Regions from separate parts of the Streptomyces sp. NPDC050560 genome, predicted to be linked through region 2. Evidence: predicted binding sites of a transcription regulator. Region 2 holds the regulator's gene; the other holds the start of a gene.

Region 1 (3,965 bases), on a different contig from region 2:
ATACCCGGGGGCGCCGTGGCGCTGCACGGCACCGGTGGCCGCACGGGGTGGCCGGGAGAGGCGGGACGCGGCGATGGCGGACGAGGCGGGGTCGTGGGAGCGGCGGAGGTTCCTGTTCGTGCTGGCGAGCACCAGGGAGGGCGGCAACTCGGAGGCGCTGGCGAGGCACGCGGCACGGTCGCTGCCCGACGCGGCGGCGCGCACCTGGGTCAGGCTCCGTGACCTGCCGATGGAGCGCTTCCGCGACGTACGGCACGACGGGGCGGGGGAGTTCCCCCGTCCCGAGGGCGCGCTGGCCGACCTGTGGCGGGCGACCCGTGAGGCGACGGACGTGGTGGTCGTCTCGCCGCTGTACTGGTACAGCCTGTCCTCGGAGGCGAAGCTGTACCTGGACCACTGGTCGGGCTGGTTCCGGGTGCCTGGCGCCACGTTCCGCGCGGACATGGAGGGCTCCACCCTCTGGGGCGTCACCGCCTACCACTCGCCGACCCCGGAGCACGCGGACCCCCTGGTCGGGGCGCTGCGCAACACGGCCGACTTCATGCGGATGCGGTGGGGCGGCGTGCTCCTCGGCAAGGCGGTACGGCCCGGAGACCTGGGTTCTGACCCGACGGCGGCGGCCGAGGCGGCGACCTTCTTCACCCGGCCCCTGCACACCCCGCCCGCCACGGCCGCGCTCCCTGCGGTACGCCTCTGAGCCCGGCGCCCGCCCGCCGCCGTCCCCCGGGGCCCCCGCGCGGCGGCGCCTCCCGTGAGGGGCCGCGCGCGGGCCTTCGCGCTCTCGCGCGCGGGCCCTCAGGTTCCGCGGGTGGCCTCGGCGGGCCCCTTGGGTTCGGTAAGCCCCCGGGCTTCGGCGGGCCCCTTGAAGACATAGCTGCTCAGCGGTGCCCGCACCTCCCACCCCAGTGACGTGTACAGCTCCCGTCCCTCGGGCGAGGCGCCGAGGACCGCGCGGTCGGCGCCGCCGTGGTGGGCGGCGGCGTCGAGGACGCCCAGCACATGGCTGCCGAGGCCGCGGCGGCGGTGGGCGGCGCCGGTCTCGATCTGGTCGACGACCGCGGTGCGGCCCCGCACCGCGACCTGGCCGCGGGCGGCGAACGCGCCGTCGGGCGCGGTGAGGAGCACCCGGGTGACGCCCTGCCTGGTCCAGCTCCGCCGGTGGTAGCCGTCGGGGGGCCCGCCGGGCGCACGGCCCGTGACGCGCGTGGTCATCAGATGGCCGGGCTCGTCCACGCGCCAGCCGGGGCCGAGCCAGGGGCCGATCGAGGACTGCTCGGCGAAGACCTTGATCCAGTGCCCCGGCACGGCGCCCTCGGCGGCGACGCGGCGTACGGACGACTCCTCGGGGCGGGTGATCACATACCGCGTGACCTGTGTGACCTGTCCGACGTCGACGGTGAGCCCCCAGTCGCGCGGCACCGGTTCCGCGGCGCCGCGCGAGAGCACCCAGCCGGCCACCCAGCTCTCGGCCACACAGGCCGTGTCGTCCCACGGCCGCGCCGCCGCCGCGTCCCCGCACCCCTCTCCGCCGCCTTCTCCCGCGCCCGGCGCCGCCGTATGCCCGGCACCCTCCCGACCACTCCGTACGGACGTGAACGCCACGTCTGCACCGCCCCTCCTGCTCGACCCCACGCGGCACGCACCCCGGGGGCACGCACCTCTGCGTGTAATAGCCTCTGCTGACTTGCAGCCATTACACACGCTCACCCCGCCGACCTCCACCCCTTTTCCGCCTCTTCCTCCTCGGGGTTCCTCCTCCGCCCCTCCCGGCCGATCCCGCGAGCCGCCGGGCGCCGGGCATAACGGAAGCTCCGCGCGCTGTTGCCCAAGGAGGCGCAAGGCGCCGGAACCCCGGTCGTGAGGGCTCCCGTCCCCTGATCGCTGACAGCGAACAACCCCCGGGGAACATTCATCGGCTCACAAGCATTGAGTCTGCATAGCTCAACTTGACTGCCGAAGGGGAGATCATGGCTACTGAGTCCACCGGCCCTGACACGTCACTCGCCCTGCCCGTGCTGCCGCTCGACGACGAGGTGGTCCTGCCCGGCATGGTGGTCCCGCTCGACCTGAGCGACACCGACGTGCGGGCCGCCGTGGAGGCGGCGCAGGCCGCCGCCAGGTCGGCGCCGGGCAAGCCGCGGGTGCTGCTGGTGCCGAGGATCGACGGCACCTACGCGGGCACCGGTGTGCTCGGCACCGTCGAGCAGGTCGGCCGCCTCGCCGACGGCGACCCCGGCGCCCTGATCAGGGGCCGCCACCGGGTCCGCGTCGGCGCGGGCACCACGGGTCCCGGCGCCGCCCTCTGGGTCGAGGGGACCCGGATCGACGAGCAGGCCCCCGACCCGCTGCCCGGCTCCGTCACGGAGCTGGTGAAGGAGTACAAGGCCCTCGCCACCGCCTGGCTGCGCAAGCGCGGCGCCTGGCAGGTCGTGGACCGGGTGCAGCAGATAGACGACGTGTCCCAGCTCGCCGACAACTCCGGTTACTCGCCGTTCCTGACCACCGCCCAGAAGCTGGAGCTGCTGGAGACCGGCGACCCGGTCGCCCGGCTGAAGCTGGCCACCGGGCAACTGCGCGAGCACCTCGCCGAGCAGGACGTCGCGGAGACCATCGCCAAGGACGTGCAGGACGGCGTCGACAAGCAGCAGCGCGAGTTCCTGCTGCGCCGTCAGCTCGAAGCCGTGCGCAAGGAGCTGCGCGACCTCAAGGGCGGCGAGGGCGCCGAGGACGAGTCCGACGACTACCGCGCCCGCGTGGAGGCCGCCGACCTGCCGGAGAACGTGCGGGACGCGGCCCTCAAGGAGGTCGAGAAGCTGGAGCGGGCCAGCGATCAGAGCCCGGAGGGCTCCTGGATCAGGACCTGGCTCGACACCGTGCTCGAACTGCCCTGGAGCGAGCGGACCGAGGATGCGTACGACATCAGGGGCGCCCAGGCCGTGCTCGACGCGGAGCACGCGGGCCTCGAAGACGTGAAGGAGCGCATCACCGAGTACCTGGCGGTGCGCAAGCGGCGCGCCGACCGCGGCCTCGGGGTCGTCGGCGGCAGGCGCGGCGGCGCGGTGCTCGCGCTCGTCGGCCCGCCCGGCGTCGGCAAGACCTCGCTGGGCGAGTCCGTCGCGCACGCGATGGGCCGCAAGTTCGTACGGGTCGCGCTCGGCGGCGTCAGGGACGAGGCGGAGATCCGCGGCCACCGGCGCACCTACGTCGGCGCGCTGCCCGGCCGCATCGTGCGGGCCGTCAAGGAGGCCGGCTCGATGAACCCCGTGGTGCTGCTCGACGAGATCGACAAGGTCGGCTCCGACTTCCGCGGCGACCCCGCGGCCGCCCTCCTCGAAGTCCTCGACCCGGCGCAGAACCACACCTTCCGCGACCACTACCTGGAGGTCGAACTCGACCTGAGCGACGTGGTCTTCCTGGCCACCGCCAACGTCCTGGAGGCCATCCCGGAGGCGCTGCTCGACCGGATGGAGCTGGTCAGGCTCGACGGCTACACCGAGGACGAGAAGGTCGTCATCGCCCGTGACCACCTGGTGCCGCGCCAGTTGGAGCGGGCCGGTCTCAAGGCCGACGAGGTGACGGTCGACGAGGGCGCGCTGCGCAGGCTCGCGGGCGAGTACACCCGCGAGGCCGGGGTGCGGAACCTGGAGCGCTCCATCGCCCGGCTGCTGCGCAAGGTCGCGGCCCAGCACGAGCTGGGCGAGGCCGAGCTGCCGCTGACGGTGTCGGGGGACGGCCTCAGGGACCTGATCGGCAGGCCGCACCACGTGCCCGAGTCGGCCCAGGACCCGGCCGAGCGCCGTACGGCGGTGCCGGGCGTGGCCACCGGGCTCGCGGTGACCGGGGCGGGCGGCGACGTGCTCTTCGTGGAGGCGTCGCTCGCGGACCCGGAGACCGGCGGCTCAGGTCTCACCCTGACCGGGCAGCTCGGCGACGTGATGAAGGAGTCGGCGCAGATCGCGCTCTCC
Region 2 (3,965 bases):
TTTGCATCCCGATCCGGACGACCCGAACTCGCTCCGCCCGGTACCGCCGACCGCCGCCCTCTCCCAGCGTCTGCACCCCATAGAACGCGAGATCCAGGACCGACGGCGGCTGACGGTGGAACTCACCGACACCTTTGAGCCATTCATGGTGCTCAGCGCCCAGACCCCGGCCACCACCCACGCGATCACCATCCTGGAGGGCTTCCAGAGCATCAACACCGCTCTGGACGCCGCCACCGCGCAGAGCACCGAGGAGGTGCTGTGCATCCAGCCGGGCGGCGTACGGGACTACGACGCGCTGTCACAGTCGCTCACCAGGGTGCAAGGGCTGCTGGACCGGGGTGTCCGGATGCGTACGCTCTACCAGCACACGGTGCGGTACGGTCCCGGGATCTTCGCGTATCTGGAGCAGATCGATCCCAATCACGCGGAAGTGAGAACACTCGAAGAACTGACCGACCGCATGCTGATTTTTGATCGGACCATGGCGGTGATCCCCGCCCGCCGTGACCGCCAGGTCGCCCTGGAGCTACGGCACCCCGGTCTCGTCGAGTACCTGGCCTCGGTCTTCGAGCAGTTCTGGCAGCGGGCCACCCCCCTGACCGAGGAGGCCGCCCCGTACAGCCCCGCCCCTGACGGCATCACCGGGGTGCAGCGCTCCATAGCCAAGCTGCTCGTGGAGGGCCACGTGGACGAGGCGATCGCCCGGCGGCTCGGTATGAACGTACGGACCTGCCGGGCGCACATCGCCAAGCTCGCCGCCACCCTGGGCAGCGGCAGCCGGGCCCAACTGGGCTATCTCATCGCACGATCGGGAATCCTGGAGCCAGGACCTCGACGGGAGCCACAGCGTGACTACTGACCCGGCGGCGCCGCCACGCGACCTGCTCACTCCCCCCGCGGACCCCGGACACGAACCCGCACACCAGCACGGCGACGGGGCCGGGGACACCGCCATCTGCGCGGCCTGCCTCGCCCTGTACGCGCGCGCCTTACAGGACGGCCGGCTCTCCCGCTCGGCGGCGGGCGAGGCGTCGTGCCTCGGCAGGGTGGGGGCGTGGCGCACCGACCCGGACGACGCGGCGTGGCTGCGCCCGGTCTCGCCCGCGGTGCTGCTGCCCGAGGTGCTGCGCTTCATCGAGGACGGCATCGCGCGCGAGCGGCGCAGGGAGGTGGAGGTGGCGGCGCTCTTCGAACCGCTGATGGCCCTTGAGGCGCAGAGCGCGTCGTCGGCGGCGCAGAGCGCGATCACCGTGCTCAGGGACCACGACCGGATCAACGCCGCCCTCTGGCGGGCGGCGGCCCACGCCTCCCGGGAGATCCTGACCGTGCAGCCCGGCGGGCGGCGCGACCCCGCGGGGCTGAGCGAGGCGCTGCCGCACGAGCAGGAGGTGCTCGACCGGGGCGCCAGCATGCGCACCCTGTACCAGCACACGTCGCGCTACTCGTCGGCGGTGCTCGCGCACTACGAGCAGTTGCGTGGCGACGTCCAGGTGCGGACCCTGCACGAGGTCACCGACCGTCTGATCGTCTTCGATCGTTCGGTCGCCTTCATCCCCGCGAACAGCGACAGGACGGCGGCGCTCGAACTCCGCCATCCGGGCCTGGTGCAGTTCCTTGTGACCACCTTCGACCGGCTGTGGCACATGGCGACCCCGATGTGGCCGCGCCCGGTCGAGCAGCCGTCGGTGAACGGGGTGACGACGCGCCAGCGCGCCATCGCCCGTCTGCTCATCGACGGCCTCACCGACGAGAAGATCGCGGCCCGTCTGGGCATGAACGTGCGCACGGTACGGGTGCACATCGCGAAGCTCGCCACCACCCTGGGCAGCGAGAACCGCGCCCAACTCGGCTACCTCATCGGCGAGTCGGGCATCCTCCAGCAGCCCTGACCGGGGGGCCGTGGCGGGGAGGGCGGGGCCCTCCCCACGTGCGCTCTCCGGCCTGCTCAGCCCGCCGAGGGGCGGTTCGGCGGGCGCCACACCACCAGGGCGCTGGTGTGCTGCACCTCCTGGTACGGCACCAGGTCCCGCCGGTACGAGGCGTGCACCGCGGCCTCGCGCTGTTGCATGGCCGCCGCCGCGCCGTCCACCGCGGACTGGAGTTCGGCGACGCGCGCCTGGAGCGCGGCCACCTGGTTCTCCAGTTCGATGATGCGCTTGATACCCGCCAGGTTGATGCCCTCGTCCTGCGACAACTGCTGCACCTGGCGGAGCAGTTGGATGTCGCGGGCCGAGTAGCGACGGCCGCGTCCCGCCGTGCGGTCGGGCGACACCAGACCGAGGCGGTCGTACTGCCGCAGCGTCTGCGGGTGCAGCCCGCTCAACTGGGCGGCCACCGAGATGACGTACACCGGCGTCTCCTCGGTCAGCTCGTACGGGTTTCGACGACGGCCGTCCATAGCGTCATGCTCCCTTCGCTGCCTGGAACAGCTCAGCCCGCGGATCGGCGCCCGCGGTGGCCTCGCGGTACGCCTCCAGCGCGTCGCGGGCCTTGCCTGACAGATCCTTCGGCACCACGACCTCCACGGTGACCAGCAGATCGCCCCGGGTGCCGTCCTTGCGGGTGGCGCCCTTGCCGCGGGCGCGCATGGTGCGTCCGTTGGGGGTGCCCTCGGGCAGCTTCAGGGTGACCGGGGGCCCGCCGAGCGTGGGCACCTTCACCTCGCCGCCGAGCGCCGCCTCCGCGAAGGTGACGGGCACGGTGACGGTCAGATTGTCGCCGCGGCGGCCGAAGACGGGGTGCGCGTCCACGTGCACGACGACGTACAGGTCGCCCGCGGGGCCGCCGCGCTCGCCGGGGCTGCCCTTGCCGCGCAGCCTGATGCGCTGCCCGTCGGAGACCCCGGCGGGGATGCGCACCTGCATGGTCCGCGACGACTTGGCGCGGCCGGAGCCCTTGCAGACGTCGCAGGGGTCCTCGGCGATGAGGCCGCGGCCCTTGCAGTCCACGCACGGGTCGGTGAGCGAGAAGCCGCCGCCCCCGCCGCGCGAGACCTGCCCGGTGCCGACGCAGGTCGGGCACACGCGCGGTGTGCCGTTCTTGTCGCCGGTGCCCGAGCACGCCTTGCAGGGCTGCTGGCTGGACATCCGCAGCGGCACCGTGGCGCCGTCGACGGCCTCGGTGAAGCTGAGGGTGACCTCCGACTCGACGTCCTGGCCGCGCCGCGGCTGGGTCCTGGTGCCGGGACCCGCGCCGCCGCGGTTGAAGAGGCCGCCGAAGACGTCGCCGAGGCCCCCGCCGAAGCCGCCGGCACCGGTGCCGCCGCCTCCGCCGCCGCCCGGGGTGCCGCCGAAGAGGTCGCCGAGGTCGAAGTTGAAGGGCTGGCCGCCCCCGCCGCCGGGGCCGGGGCGGAAGCCGCCGTTCCCGAACAGGGAGCGGGCCTCGTCGTACTCCTTGCGCTTCTTGGGGTCGCCGAGGACGTCATTGGCCTCGGAGATCTCCTTGAAGCGGTCCTCGGCCCTGGCATTGCCCTTGTTGGCGTCCGGGTGGTACTCGCGGGCGAGCTTCCGGTACGCCTTCTTGATCTCGGCCTCGGTGGCGTCCTTCGGGACGCCGAGAACCTTGTAGTAGTCCTTCTCGATGAAGTCCTTGGTGCTCACTCCCGACGCCCCTCCTTCCGCTCGTGTGCCACCCGTTCCTGCGCGCCCGCGTCAGCCCTCGTCCGGGCCACCGCTGGTCCCGTCCGTGTCGGGTCCCGCGTCGGCGGCGTCGTCGGGCCCCTCGCCGTCCGTGTCGCCCTTGGCGGGCTTCGCGGCGTTGGCGCCGGGCTGCGGCTCGGCCACCGCCACCCGCGCGGGGCGGATGGTGCGCTCGCCGAACCGATACCCAGGCTGGAGAATCGCGACGCACGTCGTCTCGGTGACATCCGGCGCGTAGCTGTGCATCAGCGCCTCGTGGATCTTCGGGTCAAAGGGCTCGCCCTCCTCGCCGAACTGCTGGAGGCCCATCTTCCCGGCCACCGC

The links. Region 2 encodes HspR, which represses chaperone genes until heat shock. Its sites were predicted from a motif close to TTGAGNNNNNNNNNCTCAA; they were not measured.
Region 1: lon (endopeptidase La) is a predicted target of HspR. The motif match lies at 1,927-1,945, and genes of this name have one in related genera.

Annotation. Positions count from the first base shown of each region.
Region 1 covers NZ_JBITGT010000005.1:450,995-454,959, forward strand. Annotated here, with positions in the region: gene ACIBIW_RS14175 (flavodoxin family protein) at 74-697, shown strand; gene ACIBIW_RS14180 (GNAT family N-acetyltransferase) at 796-1,473, opposite strand; gene lon (endopeptidase La) at 1,968-3,965, shown strand, end outside.
Region 2 covers NZ_JBITGT010000002.1:328,815-332,779, reverse strand. Annotated here, with positions in the region: gene ACIBIW_RS06185 (helix-turn-helix transcriptional regulator) at 1-862, shown strand, start outside; gene ACIBIW_RS06180 (LuxR C-terminal-related transcriptional regulator) at 852-1,892, shown strand; gene ACIBIW_RS06175 (heat shock protein transcriptional repressor HspR) at 1,949-2,401, opposite strand; gene dnaJ (molecular chaperone DnaJ) at 2,406-3,602, opposite strand; gene grpE (nucleotide exchange factor GrpE) at 3,654-3,965, opposite strand, start outside.